Aliidongia dinghuensis: one gene and its partner. The protein of the gene in region 2 interacts with the protein of the main gene of each other region in a pairwise test. Links are inferred from orthologs where the notes say so. Each region holds a gene or a part of one and is shown on either strand. Other genes may lie near its edges. The genes, in order: def and IEY58_RS30285.

Region 1 (12,527 bases), on a different replicon or contig from region 2:
ATTCGGTCCGGCCGATCTGGTCCAGTGTATGAATGCCGCGTTCGGCCCCTGGGCAGTCGCCGGCCCGGCGCTCGCGGTCGGCCGGACGGCGCTGGCCGATCGCGCCTGGGCCGCGGCGACGCGATCCCGGCTCGCCGAGGCGGCGCGGGCGCATGATGACATCCTGTCGGCGGCCGGGCTCGCGCCTGCCGGCGGCACCGATCTCTTCCGGCTGGCGCGGTTTGCCGACGCCGGGCCGCTCGCCGACCGGCTCGGCCGGCACCATATCCTCGTCCGCCGCTTCATCGACCGGCCCGACCGGCTGCGCTTCGGCCTGCCGCCCGATGCGGCGGCTGAAGCCCGGCTCGTCGCCGCCCTTTGCAACAAGGATTGATCCCCGCGATGCCGCTGCCCCCACATGAGATCGAGGCCTGGGTGTTCGATCTCGACAACACGCTCTACCCGGCTGGATCGAACCTGTTCGCGCAGATCGCGGAGCGCATGAGCGAGTACATCATGCGGCTGCTCGGCGTCGACGCCGAGGCGGCGCTGGCCGAGCGCAAGCGCCTGTTCCAGGCCTATGGCACGACCATGCGCGGGCTCATGACCGAACATGCAATCGACCCGCATTCGTTTCTCGCCCATGTCCACGACATCGACCTCACGGTGATCGAGCCGGCGCCGGCGCTCGATGCGGCGCTCGACGGCCTGTCGGGCCGAAAGCTCGTCTTCACCAACGGCTCCGTCCGGCATGCCGAGCGCGTGCTGGAACGGCTCGGCATCGCCCGGCATTTCGAGGTGCTGTTCGACATCGCCGCCGCCGAGTTCCAGCCGAAGCCGCACCCGAGCGGCTATCAGAAGCTGATCGATCTGCATGCCGTGGTGCCGGCCCGGGCGGCCATGGTCGAAGACATGGCACGCAACCTGGAACCGGCGGCAGCACTCGGCATGCTGACGCTCTGGGTGCGCTCGCCGCTCGACTGGCAGCGGGAAGGGGCGGACGAGCCCTATGTGCATTACCAGACCGATGATCTGACCGGCTGGCTCGAGACCCACGGCCGCGGCTCTGGTGCGGCGCCAGATCGGGGTGGGCCTGCGTCGCGGCCGGGTTGACAGGCGCGCCGGCCGGCCGCCATGGTTTCGCCCTCCCTCATCGCAACAGTCAAGATTGACCGCCATGACCGCGCACCTGCTTGAAGCCGCCATCGATGCGGCCTGGGAAGCCCGCGACACGATCTCGCCTGCCACGACCGGCGACGTCGCCGATGCCATCCGCAAGGCACTCGAGCTCCTCGACAATGGCGAGGCGCGCGTCGCCGAGCCGGTCGACGGCGGCTGGAAGGTCAATCAGTGGCTGAAGAAGGCGGTGCTGCTGTCGTTCCGCCTGCAGGCCAACGTGATCATGCCGGGTGGCGCCAGCGACCCGAGCCTGGGCCAGGGCGTCTGGTGGGACAAGGTGCCCTCCAAGTTCGCCGGCTGGTCGGCGCAGCGCTTCGAGGCGGCGGGCTTCCGCTGCGTGCCGGGCTCGGTCGTGCGCCAGTCCGCCTATATCGCGCCGAACGTCATCCTCATGCCGAGCTTCGTCAATGTCGGCGCCTATGTTGGCAGCGGCACGATGGTCGACACCTGGGCCACCGTCGGCTCCTGCGCCCAGGTCGGCCGCAACGTCCATCTGTCGGGCGGCGTCGGCTTGGGCGGCGTCTTGGAGCCGCTGCAGGCCGATCCGGTCATCATCGAGGATGACTGCTTCATCGGCGCGCGCAGCGAGGTGGTCGAAGGCGTGCGCGTCGAGCGTGGCTCCGTGCTCTCCATGGGCGTGTTCATCAGCGCGTCGACCAAGATCATCGACCGGACGACCGGCGAGGTCTTCATCGGCCGCGTGCCGGCCTATTCGGTCGTGGTGCCGGGCTCGCTCCCCGGCAAGCCGCTGCCCGACGGCTCGCCCGGCCCGAACCTCGCCTGCGCGGTGATCGTGAAGCGGGTCGACGCCCAGACCCGCTCCAAGACCTCGATCAACGAGCTGCTGCGGGCATGAGCCAGGCGCTCGATCCGGTCGGCCTCGCCGCCGACCTGATCCGCCGGCCGAGCGTCACGCCGGCCGACGCCGGCGCGCTCGATGTGCTGGCGTCGGCGCTCGAAGGCGTGGGCTTCACCTGCACGCGGCTGCCGTTCAGCGAGCCCGGCACGCCCGACATTCTGAACCTGTTCGCCAAGATCGGCACCGGCGGACGGCATTTCTGCTTCGCCGGCCATACGGACGTGGTGCCGGCCGGCGATCCCCAGTCCTGGAGCGTCGATCCGTTTGGCGGCGTGGTCCGCGACGGCTTGCTCTTGGGCCGCGGGGCTGCCGACATGAAGGGGGCGATCGCCTGCTTCGCAGCGGCTGCTGCCCAATTCGTGGCGAAGCGAGGCGCCGATTTCGGCGGGACGATCAGCCTGCTCATCACCGGCGACGAGGAAGGGCCGGGGATCAACGGCACGGTCAAGATGCTGGACTGGCTCGAGGCCCGGGGCGAGACGCTCGACGCCTGCGTGGTGGGCGAGCCGACCAACGCCCGAATGCTCGGCGACATGGTCAAGATCGGCCGGCGCGGCAGCCTGACCGGGCATCTGACGGTCCAAGGCATCGGTGGCCATACCGCCTATCCGCACCTGGCCGACAACGCCGCCCATCGGCTCGTCGCCATGCTGACGGCGCTTATCGCGCAGCCGCTCGACCAGGGCACGGAGCATTTCCAGGCCTCGACCCTGCAGATCTCGACCATCGACGTCGGCAATCCCGCGACCAACGTCATTCCGGCGACGGCGCGCGCCAGCTTCAACATCCGCTTCAACGACGGTTGGAGCGGCGCCGGGCTCGAGGAATGGCTCCGGCGCACGCTCGACGGCGTCGGCGGCCACTATGAGCTCGAGGTCAAGGTCAGCGGCGAATCCTTCCTGACGCCGCCCGGCGCCGTCGCAGCTCTCATCGCCGACGCGGCCGAAGCGGAAATCGGACGGCGGCCCGAGTACAGCACAACCGGCGGCACGTCGGACGCGCGCTTCATCCGGCGCCTCTGCCCGGTCGCGGAGTTCGGCCTGGTCGGCCTCACCATGCACAAGGCCGACGAGGCGGTGCCGGTCGCCGACATCGCGGTGCTGACGCGGATCTATCTGGGCGTGCTCGAGCGCTTCTTCGCCGGATGAACCCGCCCGACGCTGCGCCGGTCCGATCCGAAACCGTCCGCTCGCTCGCCGGCGCGCTGCGCTTCCTGAAGTTCGACCTGCGCGCGATTGCCGCGTTCGATCCCTCGACCGGAGCGGCGATCCGGTCGTTCATGGCGGCGCTTTATGGCGTGCCGATCTATGCCGGCCTGCTGGCGCTCGACCTGCTGCAGGCCGAGAAGCAACCCGCCGACCTCGGGGTCTACGCGCTCGTCCAGTTGATCGCCTATATCGCCCGCACGGCGGCCTTTCCGCTGGCCGTCCTGGGGCTGGCGCGCATCCTCGGGCATGTCGAGCAATGGCCGCTGTTCGTCACGGCGATGAACTGGTTCGGCCTCGTGCAGATCACCGTGCAGCTGGCCGCCACCATTCTCGATCAATCCGGCATCCTGGGGGCCACCGGGTCGGTGCTGGCCCAGGTCGTGCTGCTCTATCTGCTGACGGCCGAGGCCTTCGTCGCTTGGGCAGCGCTCAGCGCGCCGGCGCTCGCCGGCTTCGCCGTCGTGCTACTCGACATCGTCATCGGTGTCGGTATCGACAAGATCGCGACTTTCCTGCTCTAGCATCGCCTCCGCGGGATATCCGACCCGCGTCAGGTAGAGCCCGTCCGGCGGTGCCGTCGGGCCCGCAGCCGACCGGTCGCGCGCGTCGAGCGCCCGCTTGACGTCGTCGGGCCGCCATTGGCCGGCCCCCACCAGCTTCAACGTGCCGACGATGTTGCGCACCTGGTGATGCAGGAACGAGCGCGCCTCGGGCACGATCCGGATCTCGTCGCCGACGCGGCTGATCGCGAGGCGGTCGAGCGTCTTCATCGGCGATTTCGCCTGGCACTCCGCGGCACGGAAGCTGGTGAAATCATGATGGCCGATGAGATGGGCGGCGCCCTCTATCATGGCATCGACGTCGAGCGCCACCGGCACGTGCCAGACATGGTTCCGTTCGACGGCCGGCGGCGCCCGACGATTGAGGATGCGGTAGAGATAGGCCCGATGATTGGCCGAGAGCCGGGCGTGGAACGTGTCAGGCACGCGCTCGGCCGCGATGACGGCGACGGCGGCCGGCTTCACGTGATGATTGATGGCACTCATCACGACGTAGGGGCGATAGTCGCGCTCCAGGTCGACATGGGCGACCTGGCCGGTCGCATGCACCCCGGCATCGGTCCGCCCGGCGCCCTGCACGAAGGCACAGGCACCGCTGAAGCGCTCGACTGCGGTTTCCAGGATCTCCTGGACCGACGGGCCCATCGGCTGGCGTTGCCAGCCGAGCAGGCCAGTGCCGTCGTACTCGATGGTCAGTTTGTAGCGGGGCACGGCAGCACCTCGCCCGCTGCAATCCGGGTGCCGTTCAGGAACGCGCGCCGCTCGACCGGCGCGCGGCCCGGCCGCTGCAGCAGGGTGGGTCTCAGCACGCCCGTGCCGCAGGCGATGCCCAGATCATCGTCGATTACGGTGCTGGGCGCGCCGTCACCGGCCTCCGGCTGGGCTGCCAGCACCTTGATGCGCTCGCCCTGATGCTCGAACCAGACGCCGGGCCAGGGATTGAGCGCGCGGATCTTGCGGTCGAGCGCGGCGGCATCCTCGCGGAAGTCGAGCGCGCCCTCCTCGCGGGTGAGCTTCGCCGCGTAGGTAACGCCGTCCTCCGGCTGCGGTTCGGGTACGAGCGTGCCGGCCGCCACGCCATCGAGCGCCGGCACGATCAGCTCGGCGCCGAGGGCCGCGAGGGCATCGTGCAGGCTCTCGGCCGTCGTTTCAGGGCCGATCGGCACGGTGCCCCTCAAGAGCATGGCGCCGGTGTCGAGCCCGACGTCCATCTGCATGATCGTGATGCCCGTCGCCGGATCGCCGGCCATGATGGCGCGCTGGATGGGTGCTGCCCCGCGCCAGCGCGGCAAGAGCGAGCCATGGACGTTGAGGCAGCCGAGCCGCGGCGCCTCCAGGATCGCGCGCGGCAGGATCAGGCCGTAGGCCGCGACCACGGCAGCATCGAGCCCGAGTGCCGCGAATGCTGCCTTCTCCTCCTCGGGCTTGAACGAGACCGGATGCCGGACCGGCAGGCCCAGCGCCTCCGCGCGGGCCTGGACCGGCGAGGGCTGCGTCTTGTGGCCCCGGCCGGTCGGGCGCGGCGGCTGGCAATAGACGGCTGCGATCTCGTACCCGGCCCGGACGAGCCCCCCCAGCACCGGGACGGCGAAATCCGGCGTACCCATGAAGGCGAGGCGGAGCGGGGTGCTGACCATCGTCGGCTTACTCGCCGTCTTCGGCCTTCTGCTTCTTCAGCTTGGCGAGCTTGCGCATGATCATGTTGCGCTTCAGCGCCGATAGGTAGTCGACGAACAGCACGCCGTTCAGGTGATCGATCTCGTGCTGCACGCAGGTCGCGAGCAGGCCGTCGGCCTCGAGCTCCTGGCGCTTGCCGTCCCGGTCGAGGTAGCGGACCTTGACCTCGGCCGGCCGCGTGATGTCGGCATATTGCTCCGGCAGCGACAGGCAGCCCTCGTTGTAGGTCGAGAGTTCGTCCGACTGCCAGAAGACCTCGGGGTTGGCCATGCCCATCGGCCGCGGCGGCTCGCCCTCGCGCGCCACGTCCAGCACCAGCACGCGCTGCAGCACGCCCACCTGGTTGGCCGCGAGCCCGATGCCGGGGGCGGCGTACATCGTCTCCAGCATGTCGTCCATCAGGCGGCGGATCGAGTCGTCGACCTGCTCGATCGGCTTTGCCTTCGCCTTCAAGACGGGATCGGGAGCAAGGACGATGGGCAACTTGGCCATGGAAAGTCGGACTCGTTGGGATTGCTGGACTTCTGTCGGCAGAGGTATGGCTTTCGCCGGTTTGGGTCAAGCAGCCGCTGTCGCGGCCGCCCGCACGGCTGCTATCGTCCGCCGACAGAACGATCGGAGCGGGACCAAGGAACGATGGACGGGCTGACGGTGGCGATCGCCGCGATCGCCGGATTGGCGCTGGGCTTCCTCGCGGCGCTGTGGCGCGGCGGACGGGCGCGGGCGGCGCTGGAGGCGTCGCTCGGCGAGGCGCGTGCCGCGGCGGAGATCGCCGAGAGCCGCCGGCTCGACCTGCAGGCGGCGCTCGATCGCGCTCACGAGGGCGAGGCCTCAGCACGCGCCGCGGCGCATCGGGCCGAGACCGACGCGGCCCTCGCGCGTCAGCAGGCCGAGAGCATCCGCCAGCAGATGGCTGACTGGGAGAAGACGCGGACCGAGTTCCTGGAGACGACGAAGGCCGGCGTGTTCCAGACGGCGCAGCAGATATCGAGCAAGCTGCTCGAGGACCACAAGCGCGAGACGGCCGAGGCGAAGCTGGCGGCCGAGAAGCAGCTGGCCCAGACGACGGCGGCGCTCCGGCAGGAGGTGCAGGCGCTGGGCGACGGCGTCTCGCAGCTGAAGGGCCAGGTGACCGAGAAGGCGCAGATGATCGACACGATCCAGCGCGCGCTCTCGAGCCCGGGCGGTGCCGGCTACTTCGCCGAGATCGGCCTCGCCAACACGCTGAAATCCTTCGGGCTCGAGCAGGGGCGGGACTTCGTGCTGCAGCAGACCGTCTATGGCGCCGAGGCCGAGCGCAAGCTCAGGCCCGACGCCATCGTCTTCCTGCCGGGCGACGCGGTGCTGGTGATCGATTCCAAGGCGTCGAAGCATCTCCTCGACCTGGCCGAGGCGGAGGGGACGGCCGGCGAGGCGGTGGCCTATCAGAGCCTCGCCCGCACCATGAACCAGCATCTCAAGGACCTGGCCGACAAGGATTATCGCGGCGCCGTGCAGTCGGGCTTCCGCAAGTCAGGCCGCGAGGGCGAGGTGAGCCGCGTGCTCTCGGTCATGTATCTGCCGAACGAGGCGGCGATCGAGAAGCTGGGTCGGGCCGATCCCGACTTCGCGCGCAAGGCCGCGGACGTGCAGATCATTCCGGCAGGTCCCTCAGGCCTCGCCTGCATTATCGGCTTCGCCGCGGTCGAGATCAGCCTGATGCGCCAGATCGAAAACCAGGCGCGCATCGTCGGTGCCGCGGAAAAGCTGCTCGAGAGCCTGTCGGTCGCGGTCGGTCACGCAGCCTCGGTCGGGCGCGGCATCAAGCAGGCGGCGGACGGCTTCGCCAAGCTGACCGGCACGCTCAACGGGCGCCTGCTGCCCCGCGCGCGGCAGATGCAGCAGCTGGGACTCCGGCCCGGCAAGCCGGTGCCGGGCAATCTCGGCGCCTATCAGGTGGTCGATGCCGGCGCCGACAGTCTGATCGAGGGCGAGGCGCTCGACCTCGCCGAGGACGCAGCGCTCATCGCGCCGAACGGGAGCAGCAAGCCATGACGGAGCGGCGGTCCTTCGCCCCGCGCGACCCGGACTTCGCGGCGCGCGTCACCGCGAGCTTCGAGCGCCAGGGCATCATGGCGCATCTGGGCGCACGCCTCTCCCGCATCGAGCCGGGCTTCTGCGAGATCGTGCTGCCCTATCGCCCGGAGCTCAGCCAGCAGCACGGCTATTTCCACGCGGGCGTCACCGGCACGATCGCCGATTCAGCGGGCGGCTATGCCGGGTTCACCCTGTTCCCGGCGGCAAGCTCGGTCCTGACCGTCGAGTTCAAGATCAACCTGCTGGCGCCGGCCGACGGCGATCTGCTGATCGCGACTGGCCGGGTCATCCGCTCCGGCCGGACGCTCACGGTTTGCGAGCTCGAGGTCGAAGTCGAGAAGGACGGCCGCCGCACCGCCTGCGCCCACGGGCTGCAGACGCTGATCACGGTCACGGACCGGCCCGATCATCCGGGCTGATCGGGTCCCGTTCAGCCGGGTTGCTCCAATTGAGTTGGATTCAATGCCGATCGTATTTGTGCGATGTTGATTCGATAAAGTATTTGCCTATAGCTCGCAAATATCGGAAATTTTATACGTACTTTGCTGCTCGGGTTTGCTCTGCAAGCGTCGGAGTTCGTTTTGCCGCACTTTGAAGAGAATTCTGCCCGCTTCTCGTGGGGTTCCGAGCGCTCGCCGGCTCAGTCCCCCGGCGGATGCCGCTGTTCCGCGAGGACGCGATGAAATCCGCCGATCTGCTGCAAGCGATCTCGGAGCATCGGCTCTACCTGGATGGCAAGCCGCACGGCCGGCTCCTCAATCTCAAGGGCGCCGCCCTTTCCGGGACTGATCTGTCAAAGCAGCGCCTGCAGTTCGCGCATCTCGCCGGCGCCGATCTCAGCCTCGCGATCCTGTCGCGCAGCAGCATCGACAATGCCGACCTGGGTGGTGCCAATCTCGCGGGGGCCAATCTCTCCCATGCCACGCTGGTCGGTGCCGATTTGCGCGGCGCCAACCTGCGCAAGGCCAATCTCCAAGGAGCCAATCTCGAGCAGGCCGACCTCGGGCCGGGGCAGGGCGTGATCCTCGTCGGCGGCGAGCGACGGGTGCGCGAGGCGCCGGCCGACCTGACGGGCGCCAACCTGCGGGGGACGCGGCTCGTGAGCGTCAAGGCGCCCGGGGCCAACTTCGGCTATGCGAACCTGACGGACGCCGATCTGGCGGGTGCCATGCTCGACGGCGCCAACCTGACCGGTACGGACCTTACGCGGGCGAATTTCACCGGCGCCTCGCTCCGGGCGACGCTGCTCAACAACGCGCGGGTCGATGCGGCGCGCTTCGACGGCGCCGATCTCCGGCGCGCCGAGCTGCGTAACGTCGACCTCGGCAAGGCGTCGTGCCAGGGCGTCGTCCTGAACGACGGCGAGCCGCCGCTCGACGACGAGAGCTTCCGGCTCCGGCTGTCCCAGCACATCGAATGGATCGTGACGAACGGCGTCGGCGGGCGCCGGCTTGATCTCAGCGGCGCGTCGCTCGCCGGCTTCAATCTCGCGCGGGCCGATCTTTCAGGCGCGAAGCTCACGGATTGCGACCTCTCCGGCGCCGACCTGCGCGGCGCCAAGCTCTGTCTGGCACAGCTCGACAAGGCGCGTCTGCGCGACTGTCAGCTGGCCGGTGCTGACCTGTCGGGCGCCTCGCTCGCCAAGGCCGATCTTGCCGGCGCCAGGCTCAACGGGGCGAGGCTCGGGCCGATGCCGATCCGCGGCACCGATGGCCGCTCGACCGGGCGGGATTGGCCGGCCGACCTGCGCGGGGCGAGCCTCGTACGGGCCGACCTCGGCGGCGCCGATCTGCGCCGTGCCCGGCTCGAGGGTGCCGACTTTACGGCGGCGGACCTGACGACCGCCGACCTGCGCGGCAGCGATTATATGAACGCGGTGCTCGGTGGCGCGAAACTGACCGGCGCCAGCTACGAAACGTGACGCGGCAATGCGGGGCGCGGGTCGCCTGGGCCTGCCGCGACCGAGGGCGGGGGTGAGGCGGTGGCCACTGGCGAGAGCGCCCACCGGCTCCTAGACTGCGCGAGACCCAATGACGGCGGCTCCTGTGGTCCCGGTTGATCTCGTTCCTGCGCTCGCCGCGCACCGGCTCATTCTCGAAGGGCGGCCGAACGGCCAGCGCCTGTCGATGCGGGGCGTCACGCTCACGGGCACCGATCTCGAGCGGCAGCGCCTGAGCCTGGCCATGCTTGCCGGTGCCGATCTCAGCCACGCGCGCCTTGCCCGCAGCTTCCTCGATGGGGCCGACCTGTTCGGTGCCAACCTGACCGGGGCCGATCTGACCGAGGCGACGATGATCGGCGCCGATCTGCGTGGCGCCACGCTCGCCAAGGCGCGGTTGCGCGGCACCAATCTCGAACGCGCCGATCTCCGGCCGGGCCAGCTCGTCGTCTGGCTGTCGACCCGACAGGTGTCGCGCAGCCAGTCCGCCGTGCTCGCCGGTGCCGATCTCAGCCGCGCCAAGCTCGTCGAGGCCGATCTGTCGCTGGCCGACCTCACGGGTGCCAACCTGCGCGGCGCCAATTTCCACAACACGATGCTGTTTGCGGCCAACCTGAACGGTGCCGACCTCAGCGGCGCCAATTTCGGGCGGGCGCGGCTCAAAGGGGCGCTGCTCAACAATTGCCGGATCGAGGGTGCGGATTTTCGCGGCGCCGACTTGCGCCAGGCGAAGCTGCGCAACACCGACCTGTCGGCGGCCCTCCTCGACGGCGCGCAGATCTCGGACGAGAGCAGCCGCGACCGGCGCGAGCCGCTGTCGGCGGTGCTCAAGGAGCTGCTGACGCTGCATCGCGAATGGATCGCGACCAACGGTGCCGCAGGCGCGCGGCTCGACCAGTCCAAGGCGGCACTGCACGGCACGAGCCTCGCCGGGTTCGATCTGTCCGGCGCGTGCTTTTCCGAGGCCGATCTGACGCTGGCCGATCTTGCCGACGCAAAGCTGTGCCTCGCTCAGTTCGATGGGGCGCGGCTCGGCCGCGCGCAGCTGACGGGTGCCGACCTGTCGGGCGCCAATCTGGCGGGCGCGGTACTCGACTTGGCCCACATGGCTGGGGCCAAGCTCGGCCCGATGGCGCTCCTCACGCCGGAAGGCAGGCCCGCCGGCCGCGACTGGCCGGTCGACTTGCGCGGGGCCTCGCTCAGAGGCGCCGATCTCCGCGGCGCGGACCTGCGCGGCGTGCGGCTCGAGGGCACCACGTTCGAGGGCGCCAATCTCGCTGGCGCCGACCTGCGCGGCGCCGACGTGCGGCAGGCCAATTTCACGGATGCTTCGCTCACGGGCGTGCTCCGCGATCACGGCTGACGGCGCCCGGGAAAGCCTGCGGGGGAAAGACGGCGGATGCCGCGAGCGCCGAGCCCGCGGCCGCGATCCACACGGTGGGCCAGGCACTCCATGCCAGCAGCACGGGGATGGCGAGCGGCGTCAGGAACAGGGTGAGGAAAGCGAAGCTGTTGCCGAGCGCCAGCGCGGTGCCGGCCCGGGCGGCGCCAGCCAGGCTCGCAAGCTCGGTAAAGGCGATGCCGTTCCAGGCCGAGGCGATCACGCCGCCGAAAGTCAGCAGGCTCACGCTCCACCACCACGCTGCGGGCCCAAGCGTCGCTGTGAGCAGGCCGAGGCTGAGGAATAGGCCGGCGCTCGCAAGCGCGCAGCCACGCAGGTAGGCGCGCCGGTTGCGGCGGCGGTCGGTCCAATGGCCGCTCCAGACCCGGAGGATGCCGGCGCCGACCTGGACCACGACGAGCGCACCGCTGGTGACGGCCACGCCGACCCCGGCGAAATCATGAAGGAAGATCGCGCCGAAGGTCAGCACTGCGAGCTGCGGCACGCAGAGCAGGCCGATGCCAGTCGCCACCCGCCAGATGGCGGTACTGCGGAGCGGCCCTGACCCCGCCATGCTCGGGTCACCGGCGGCCGCAGCCTCGACCGGAGGTTCGCCGAGCCAGCGTGCTGCCGCCAGGGTGGCGAGGGCGCAGAGGCCTGCAAGCCCGCCAAAGACCACGGCAAAGCCGTGGGTCGCGGCGAGCGGTGGCAGCACGAGCGCGCCGAGCCCGCCGCCGGCCGGCAAGGCGGTCTGCCGGATGCTCATGGCGAGGCCGCGCTCGCCTTCGCGGAACCAGGCCATGACCGCGCGGCCACTCGAGCCGTTGACGCTGCCACCCAGGAGACCGACCAGCAGCATGCCGGCGGCGAGCAGGCCCCTCGGCGGCGCAGCGCCCGGCGAGGGGGCGGCCACGAGCGCCATCATCGCCAGGGCCAGCGCCGTGGTGCCGAGGCCCAAGAGCAGCACGCGCCGATCGCCCCAGCGATCGGTCAGCAAGCCCCAAGGCAGCTCGCTCAGCGCAATGCCCAGCCCAAGCAGCCCCAGCACGAGGCCGAGCAACGCGTTGTTCAGATCGTAGGCCGCGCGCATGAACACGGCGGTGGTCGGCAGGCCGGAAAAGGCGGCAGCGAAGCTCGCATTGGCGGCAACGCCGACCGCCAGCACCTTCCAGCGGTGCCGGCGGTCAGCTCTGGCCTTGGGCGAAGCGGGACCAAGAACGGTCGCGGACATGGGGGCTGGCTCCTGATCCAGGGACAGGCGGCCGAACCGCCTTGATTCCCCGACCGTGCCGCGCCATCATCGTCCTGAAAATTTGAAAGTTTTTCACGAATAGTTCTGATTTTCAGGATGATATCCATGCGGCAGACCACGTTCGATCTCGATGTGCTGCGCAGCTTCCTGACCGGCATGGAGCTTGGCAGCTTCGCCAAGGCGGCCGACCGGCTGAATCGCTCGACCTCGGCCATCAGCGCACAGCTGCGCAAGCTCGAGGACCAGGCGGGGACGGCGATCTTCCGCAAGGCGGGGCGCGGCCTGGTGTTGACCGAGGCCGGCGAGACCCTGCTGGGTTACGCCCGCCGCCTGATCGAGCTCAACGACGAGGCGGCGACGGCGGTGCGGGGCGTCGATCTCGCCGGCTGGGTCCGGCTGGGCGTGCAGGAGGATTTC
Region 2 (6,325 bases):
ACGATCCACAACCAGCTGCTGCCGACCGCACTCGCCGCTTTGCAGGCGCAGTACCACGTCAACATCATCGTCGTGGACGTGAGTGCGCTCAACGCCCAGGTGCTGGCCGACCCGACCAAGTTCGGCGTCACCAACACGACCCAGCAATGCCTGCTCAACGCCGCCTGCGTCGCGCAGAAGCTGCCGTACCTGTTCTGGGATGGCGTGCATCCGACCGAACAGAGCCACGCGCTGCTCGCGCAATATTTCGCGTCCACGATCGATGCCCCGACCGTGGTCGGTGCGCAAGGCGAGCTCGCCATCATCGCCATCCAGAACACGTTCGACGCCATCACCAGCCGCACCCAGGCGCTGCGCGACGGCGCTTCTGGGCTCCTCCTCTCCGACCTCGGCGGCACAGGCGGCGGCAGTGGCATCGCCAACCCGGACAAGCCGTTCGCCGCCTTCGTCTCCGGCACCCACGGCTGGGGCAAGCGCGATGACCGCACAACGGCGGCCGGCTTCAACTACACTGCCGACAATGTCTATGCCGGCCTCGACTATCGGATCACGCCCAACCTGGTCGCGGGCGGCCTGTTCGGCTATGGCACGACCAAGGGCGACCTGCACGGCAGCATGGGCGAGGCCGATCTCGACAGTTACCAGGGCGCGCTCTACGCCACATACTTCCAGGGCGGCTTCTACGGCACGCTTGGTGGCACCTATGTCGGCGACAGCTGGGGCAAGCTCAACCGCAATACCTTCGTCGTAGGCGAAGTGGCGGCGGCGACGAGCCAGGGCCGCACGGCCGGCCTCAAGTTCGAGACCGGCTATGTCTTCGATGTGGGCGGCGTCCATCTCGGCCCGGTCGGCGAGGTGCGTTACGCCAACATCCGCATCGACGGCTACAGCGAAAGCGGCGCCGACGGCATGAACCAGCAGGTCGACCATCAGAACTTCGACACGCTGGTCGGCGCATTCGGCGGCCAGCTGTCCTTCACCGCCGGCTTCGGCGAGGTCAGCCTGTCGCCGCACCTGCGCGTGACCTACGACCACGAGTTCAAGGATGGGCCGCGCGACATCATTACCCGCCTCGTCTCGCAGCCGCTCCTGACGAACGCGACACTGCTCGACACGCCGGCGCGCGACTCCGTGCGCATCGGCGGCGGCGTCGACATCGGCATGGGCGCCAACATGAGCGCGCTCGTCGACTTCAACGCCACGACCAGCCGCAGCGACGGCAACGACTATCAGGCGACAGCGAAGCTGCGCCTTAGCTTCTGATCGAGGCTTCGGGTCAAGAGAGCGGCCGCCGGTGCGATCCGGCGGCCGGTTTCTTCTATGTGCCCCGCCTCAGGCCGGGCGGGTGCCGACGCCCTTGAAGAATGTGTAGGTAAACATGCCGTCCGGTTCGGCGGTCCGGTGCAGGTCGCGGACGCCGGCGGCAAAGTGCGCAGCATCGGCGAGCCCGGCCTCGACAGCTTGCGTCGCGACACCCTCGATCATCGCGGTGAACGTGTCGCGCGTGAAGCTCTCGGCCAGGTCCGGCCGGCTGCCGTCGACATAGACCATGCGCGGCGACACGCGCACCGCTTCGAGCCCGGCCGCGCGGAGCAGCGGATAGAGCCGCCGGCCGATCAAGGCATCGCCGCCCACCGCGCGCTGCAGCGCCGCCTGACACTCGATTGCCGCCCGGGCCGCCGCACTCTCCGGATGGAAGCAGATGAGCCCATGGTCGCCCTCGATCACCGTCACGGTCCCGCCCGGCCGCACCAGCCGGATGAAGCGCTCGAGCGCCGCCGCCGGCTGGGCCAGATGCTCCAGCACGAAGCAGGCAAAGACATGGTCGAAGCTTTCGGGCGCGAACGGCAGGTCGAAGAGATCGGCCTCGAGGAAGCGCACGTTGCCGAAGCCTGCCGCCTCGACCGCCCGCTCAGCCTCGGCGAGCGAGACGGCCGAGATGTCGACGGCGGTGATCTCGGCCCCCGGGCTGCGCCGGGCGAGCGTCACGGTCTGGGCGCCGACGCCGCACCCCACCTCCAGCACCCGGGCGCCGGCCGGATAGGCCGTGTCGTGGTGCAGCAGGTCGGCGAGCGAACGCGCCTGGTCCTGCAGCCGCTGCTGCTCGCGCGGCGCGTAGCCGTGCACATAGCCGTCGCGCAATCTTGCCCGCTCCATCCCCGCTGGTCGATGGGCGGGATTAGGCGCCGCGGCCGACGCGTGGTCTTGGATAGAATTGCAGCGCGGTCAGGCGAGTGCCGCGCGATAGCGCCCGGGTGTGACGCCGCATTGGCGCACGAAGGCGCGGTTCAGGTGGCTCTGGTCGGCGAAGCCGGCCGCGGCCGCGACGTCGGCGAGCGCATGGCCCGCCCTGATCAGCCGGCGCGCGAGCCCGACCCGGCGCGTCACCAGATAGGCATGCGGCGTGATGCCAAGCTCGCGCGCGAAGCCGCGCAGCAGCTGGAACCGGCTGGTGCCGGCAAGGGCGGCAAGCTCTGCCAATGTCACTGGCAGCTCCGGCGCCTCGTCGATCCGTCGTTGCGCCTTGGCGACGACCGGCGAGCGGCGATCGACCGCGATCGGCCGGCTCGCGTGCCGGCGCATGACCTGCATCAGGGTCGCGAGCACGCCTTCCTCGACCGCAAGCGCTTCCGGCGCTGCCTCACGCATGCGTTCGAACAGCCGCAGGAACCGCGCCGCCAGCATGGGATCGCTCGCCATCGGCAGCACTGCATCCGGCAGGTGCGGCGTCTCGTCGGCCAACTCGCGCGCGACCAGATCCGGCTCGAAACACAGCATGCGCCAGGAGCGAATATGGCCGGCGACCGGCAGGCCATCGTGCATCTCGCCCGGATTGACCATGATGATCTCGCCGGCCACCGCCTCGACGGCGCCGATGTCGCTCCAGGACCGATGCCCGCCCTCGGCGATGACGCCGATGCCGAGATGATCATGGACATGGCGCGGAAAGGCCAGGTTCGAGGTGAGGCTCAGCACCTCGATCCCGACGATCGGCGAGCGGTGCTGGATGGCACGATGGATGCGGGCGCTCACGAGCCCCATCACGCGCCGGGCCGCACGCCGGCCGCGGCCAAGTGCGGGCCAAGGCGGCCCGTCAGGAACAGGCCCAGCATGCGGTAGTCGCTCATGAGCGACCAGAACGGATGGCCGAAGGTCTCGGGCTTGTTGTGCTCGACGCCGAAATGGGCGGTCCAGGCGAAGCCGTAGCCCAGGAGCGGGGCTGCGATCAGCCAGAGCCAAGCCCCGCTCGCGATCGCGAGCACGACCGCAGCAAGGGCCAAGAGACTGCCGCAATAGTGCAGCGCGCGCGTCTCCGGCTTCGCGTGGGCCCGGAGGTAGCGCAGCCAGAATGCGTGATAGTCGAGCGCCCCATCGCGGTGGGTCAGGTCGGCCATGATTCCTCACGTCTTGTTTCGCGTCGGCGAGGCGCGTTTAGTGTGTCACTTCTTGTCATTCTGGGTCGAGGAATTCGTCATGGGCTATCGGGTTGCCGTCGTCGGCGCCACCGGCAATGTCGGCCGCGAGATGCTGACCACCTTGCACGAGCGCGAGTTCCCGGTCGACGACGTGGTGGCGCTCGCCTCCACCCGCTCGATCGGCTCGGAAGTGTCGTGGGGCGAGGACGATACGCTCAAGGTCCAGGCGCTCGACACGTTCAGCTTCAAGGGCATCGACATCGCGCTCTTCTCGCCGGGCGCCAAGGTTTCGGCCGTGCATGCGCCGCGCGCCGCGGCCGCGGGCACCGTCGTGATCGACAACACCTCGCAGTTCCGCATGGATCCGGACGTGCCGCTAGTGGTGCCCGAGGTCAATCCCAAGGCGATCGCGCGCTACACCAAGCGCAACATCATCGCCAACCCGAACTGCTCGACCATCCAGATGGTCGTGGCGCTGAAGCCGCTGCACGACATCGCCCGCATCAAGCGGGTGGTCGTCGCCACCTACCAGTCGGTCTCGGGCAAGGGCAAGGAGGCGATGGACGAGCTCTTCACCCAGACCCGCGCCATCTACGTGAACGACCCGATCAAGCCGGAGCAGTTCACCAAGCGTATCGCCTTCAACGTGATTCCGCACATCGACGTCTTCATGGAAGACGGCTCGACCAAGGAAGAATGGAAGATGGTGGTCGAGACGCGGAAGATCCTCGATCCCGACATCCAGGTGAGCGCCACCTGCGTGCGCGTGCCGGTGTTCATCGGCCATGCCGAGGCGATCAACGTCGAGTTCGAGGACGAGATCTCGGTCGAGCGCGCCCGCGCCGCGCTCAAGGCGGCCCCCGGCGTCACCGTGATCGACCACCGGGTCGACGAGGGCTATGTCACCCCGCAGGAATGCGCCGGCGAGGACGCTGTGTTCGTCTCCCGCATCCGCAAGGACCCGACCGTGAAGCACGGCCTCACGCTCTGGGTCGTGGCGGACAATCTGCGCAAGGGTGCGGCCTTGAACGCGGTGCAGATCGCGGAACTGTTGGACCGGGATTACCTGGAGCCGGCGGAGAAGAAGCGGCTGGGCGCGCGCTGAGCGGCAGCACCTCGCCCAGTCTCATCCAGCCACTGCGCAGGTTCCGCTCTCTTTAGCCTACGCCGGCATCGCTCCACCGATCTGTGACGCAAATCGGAGCGCGGCGCGAGGCTTGTTCCTTTTTTGTTCTATTCGCTTGACCGTTCCGAATTAATCCGGTCTCCTAGCCGAACATAGCGAAGGCGCGCCCAGGCGCGCTTCCCGCCGCAACCAACCGCCGGCTGGCCCCGCCTCCGGCGGTTTTCTTTTGCCCAAATTCCGAAGAGTCCTCTTATGCCGATCCTCTCGATCGCGCGGGCGCCTTGTCGTGCGCCGGCGCGGCACTGGCTGCTCATCGCCAAGGCGGGAACCGTCTGGCTATGGCCGGGCATTCCGCTGACCGAACGGCGCGGCGGCACCATCCGGCCGATCCCGCCCGACGCCTTGCGTTTTTGGCTGAGTAAGTTGATGGGGCCGGAAGTCGTCGGCCAGCCGGTGCCGATGCAGGTCGCGCGGGCCGCCGAATATCTGACCGTGGGCGACGAGACCGCCGCCCAAGCCAGCCTCGACCGTGCGCCGGCCGGCACCTTGTCGCCGGAGGGCGCCATGCTGGCGCGGGCGGTCGCCGCCCGGCTCGGCATTGACGTGCCCGCCACGCCGATCGCCAAACGCATGCCGCTCTGGGACCGGCACTTCGTTCTGGGCCTGGCACCGATGTTCGACCGCTTCGCCGAGGCCGCCGACTGGCTCGACAAAGCGGGGGTTTGGGACTCCGACAAGCATCCGCGCTGGCCGCCGGGTGCGAATGAAGGCCGGCCCGGGCAGTTTCGGCCGGTCGACAAGCCGGCCGTGTCGGTGTCGAGCGTGCCGCGTCCTGATCCGAACCGCCCCGGCATCGGCCACAATGGCGGCCCGCCGCTCTTCGACGACGCGCCGCCGGTACCGCCGGAGAACCCCGGCGCCTCCTATCGCTGGCCGATCATCAAGGCGCTGGCGCGCTGGGCGGCGAAACGCGCCGTGATCCTAGCCGCCGAAGATGCAGCGGGCGGCCCGGTCGGCCTAGCCCTGAACGCGGCGCAGGTCGCCGCATGGGTCTATGAATACTATCCCTATATCCGGGCCTACAATGACCCGCCGAAACCGCTCGACGAACTCGAACGGGCGGCCCAAGGCCCGGCGCGCCGCGGCTACGACGTGCATCACATCGTCGAGCAGGCATCGGGGCGCAGCGGCGAAATACCGACGCAGTTGATAAACTCGGGCGAGAACCTAGTCAGCATCCCGACTCTACGACACTGGCAACTTAATTCATGGTACCAGACGCCAAATAGCAGTCTCCTTGATTCGAGTGGTAACTACATGACGCCGCGGAAATATCTTGTCGGTAGAGGGTACGATGAACGTAGAAGGGTGGGACTGATGGGCTTGCACGCAGTGGGAGTGCTGAAATGAAGCTGGATACATTGACGGTCGATGAACTCATCTCCCTCTTCGTGTCGTTCAGCGAGCAGCAATATCCGCTGACACTCAATGACGAGGGCGGAAAGGCCAAACAGATCATAAAAAAGCGAAATGAAATAGACAAAGAGTTGCGCAGGCGCGGCATCGCGGCACGTCTTGAACTCACCAAATTGTTTACACACCCTAACACCCAAGTTCGAATCAATGCTGCTACGACCAGTCTGGGAGTCGCCCGGGAGCCAGCTCTTGGTGTGCTCAGGCAAATTATAAAGGAAGATTTCGGACCGTTTAGACTGGATGCCCGCATGACCATTGCGCTGATAGAGGACGGCACCGTCAATCCGACTTGACGGCCGCAGTTCGG

What was found.
Region 1: the proteins of IEY58_RS30285 (region 2) and def interact in binary tests that used the Escherichia coli proteins (3 or more experiments, as listed by UniProt). The link is inferred for Aliidongia dinghuensis from one-to-one orthologs.

Annotation. Positions count from the first base shown.
Region 1 is NZ_BMJQ01000003.1:77,624-90,150, reverse strand. What follows is about bases 4,193-6,975. They hold def (peptide deformylase), read right to left. Parts: upstream 5,955-6,975; coding sequence 5,430-5,954; downstream 4,193-5,429. Other genes in these bases: IEY58_RS06360 (DNA recombination protein RmuC), read left to right, coding at 6,099-6,975; fmt (methionyl-tRNA formyltransferase), read right to left, coding at 4,478-5,422; truA (tRNA pseudouridine(38-40) synthase TruA), read right to left, coding at 4,193-4,496. Outside these bases: threonine-phosphate decarboxylase CobD, read left to right, coding at 1-373; IEY58_RS06395 (pyrimidine 5'-nucleotidase), read left to right, coding at 382-1,092; dapD (2,3,4,5-tetrahydropyridine-2,6-dicarboxylate N-succinyltransferase), read left to right, coding at 1,157-2,014; dapE (succinyl-diaminopimelate desuccinylase), read left to right, coding at 2,011-3,165; IEY58_RS06380 (hypothetical protein), read left to right, coding at 3,162-3,746; more of truA, read right to left, coding at 3,690-4,192; more of IEY58_RS06360, read left to right, coding at 6,976-7,496; IEY58_RS06355 (PaaI family thioesterase), read left to right, coding at 7,493-7,957; IEY58_RS06350 (pentapeptide repeat-containing protein), read left to right, coding at 8,218-9,459; IEY58_RS06345 (pentapeptide repeat-containing protein), read left to right, coding at 9,569-10,840; IEY58_RS06340 (MFS transporter), read right to left, coding at 10,812-12,089; IEY58_RS06335 (LysR substrate-binding domain-containing protein), read left to right, coding at 12,216-12,527. UniProt on the Escherichia coli protein: Removes the formyl group from the N-terminal Met of newly synthesized proteins. Requires at least a dipeptide for an efficient rate of reaction. N-terminal L-methionine is a prerequisite for activity but the enzyme has broad specificity at other positions.
Region 2 is NZ_BMJQ01000023.1:11,553-17,877, forward strand. Bases 2,529-5,497 are described here. They hold IEY58_RS30285 (aspartate-semialdehyde dehydrogenase), read left to right. Parts: upstream 2,529-3,474; coding sequence 3,475-4,521; downstream 4,522-5,497. Other genes in these bases: IEY58_RS30275 (AraC family transcriptional regulator), read right to left, coding at 2,529-3,033; IEY58_RS30280 (DUF962 domain-containing protein), read right to left, coding at 3,042-3,395; IEY58_RS30290 (hypothetical protein), read left to right, coding at 4,795-5,497. In the rest of the region: IEY58_RS30265 (autotransporter domain-containing protein), read left to right, coding at 1-1,263; IEY58_RS30270 (methyltransferase domain-containing protein), read right to left, coding at 1,333-2,142; more of IEY58_RS30275, read right to left, coding at 2,227-2,528; more of IEY58_RS30290, read left to right, coding at 5,498-5,952; IEY58_RS30295 (DUF2019 domain-containing protein), read left to right, coding at 5,949-6,311.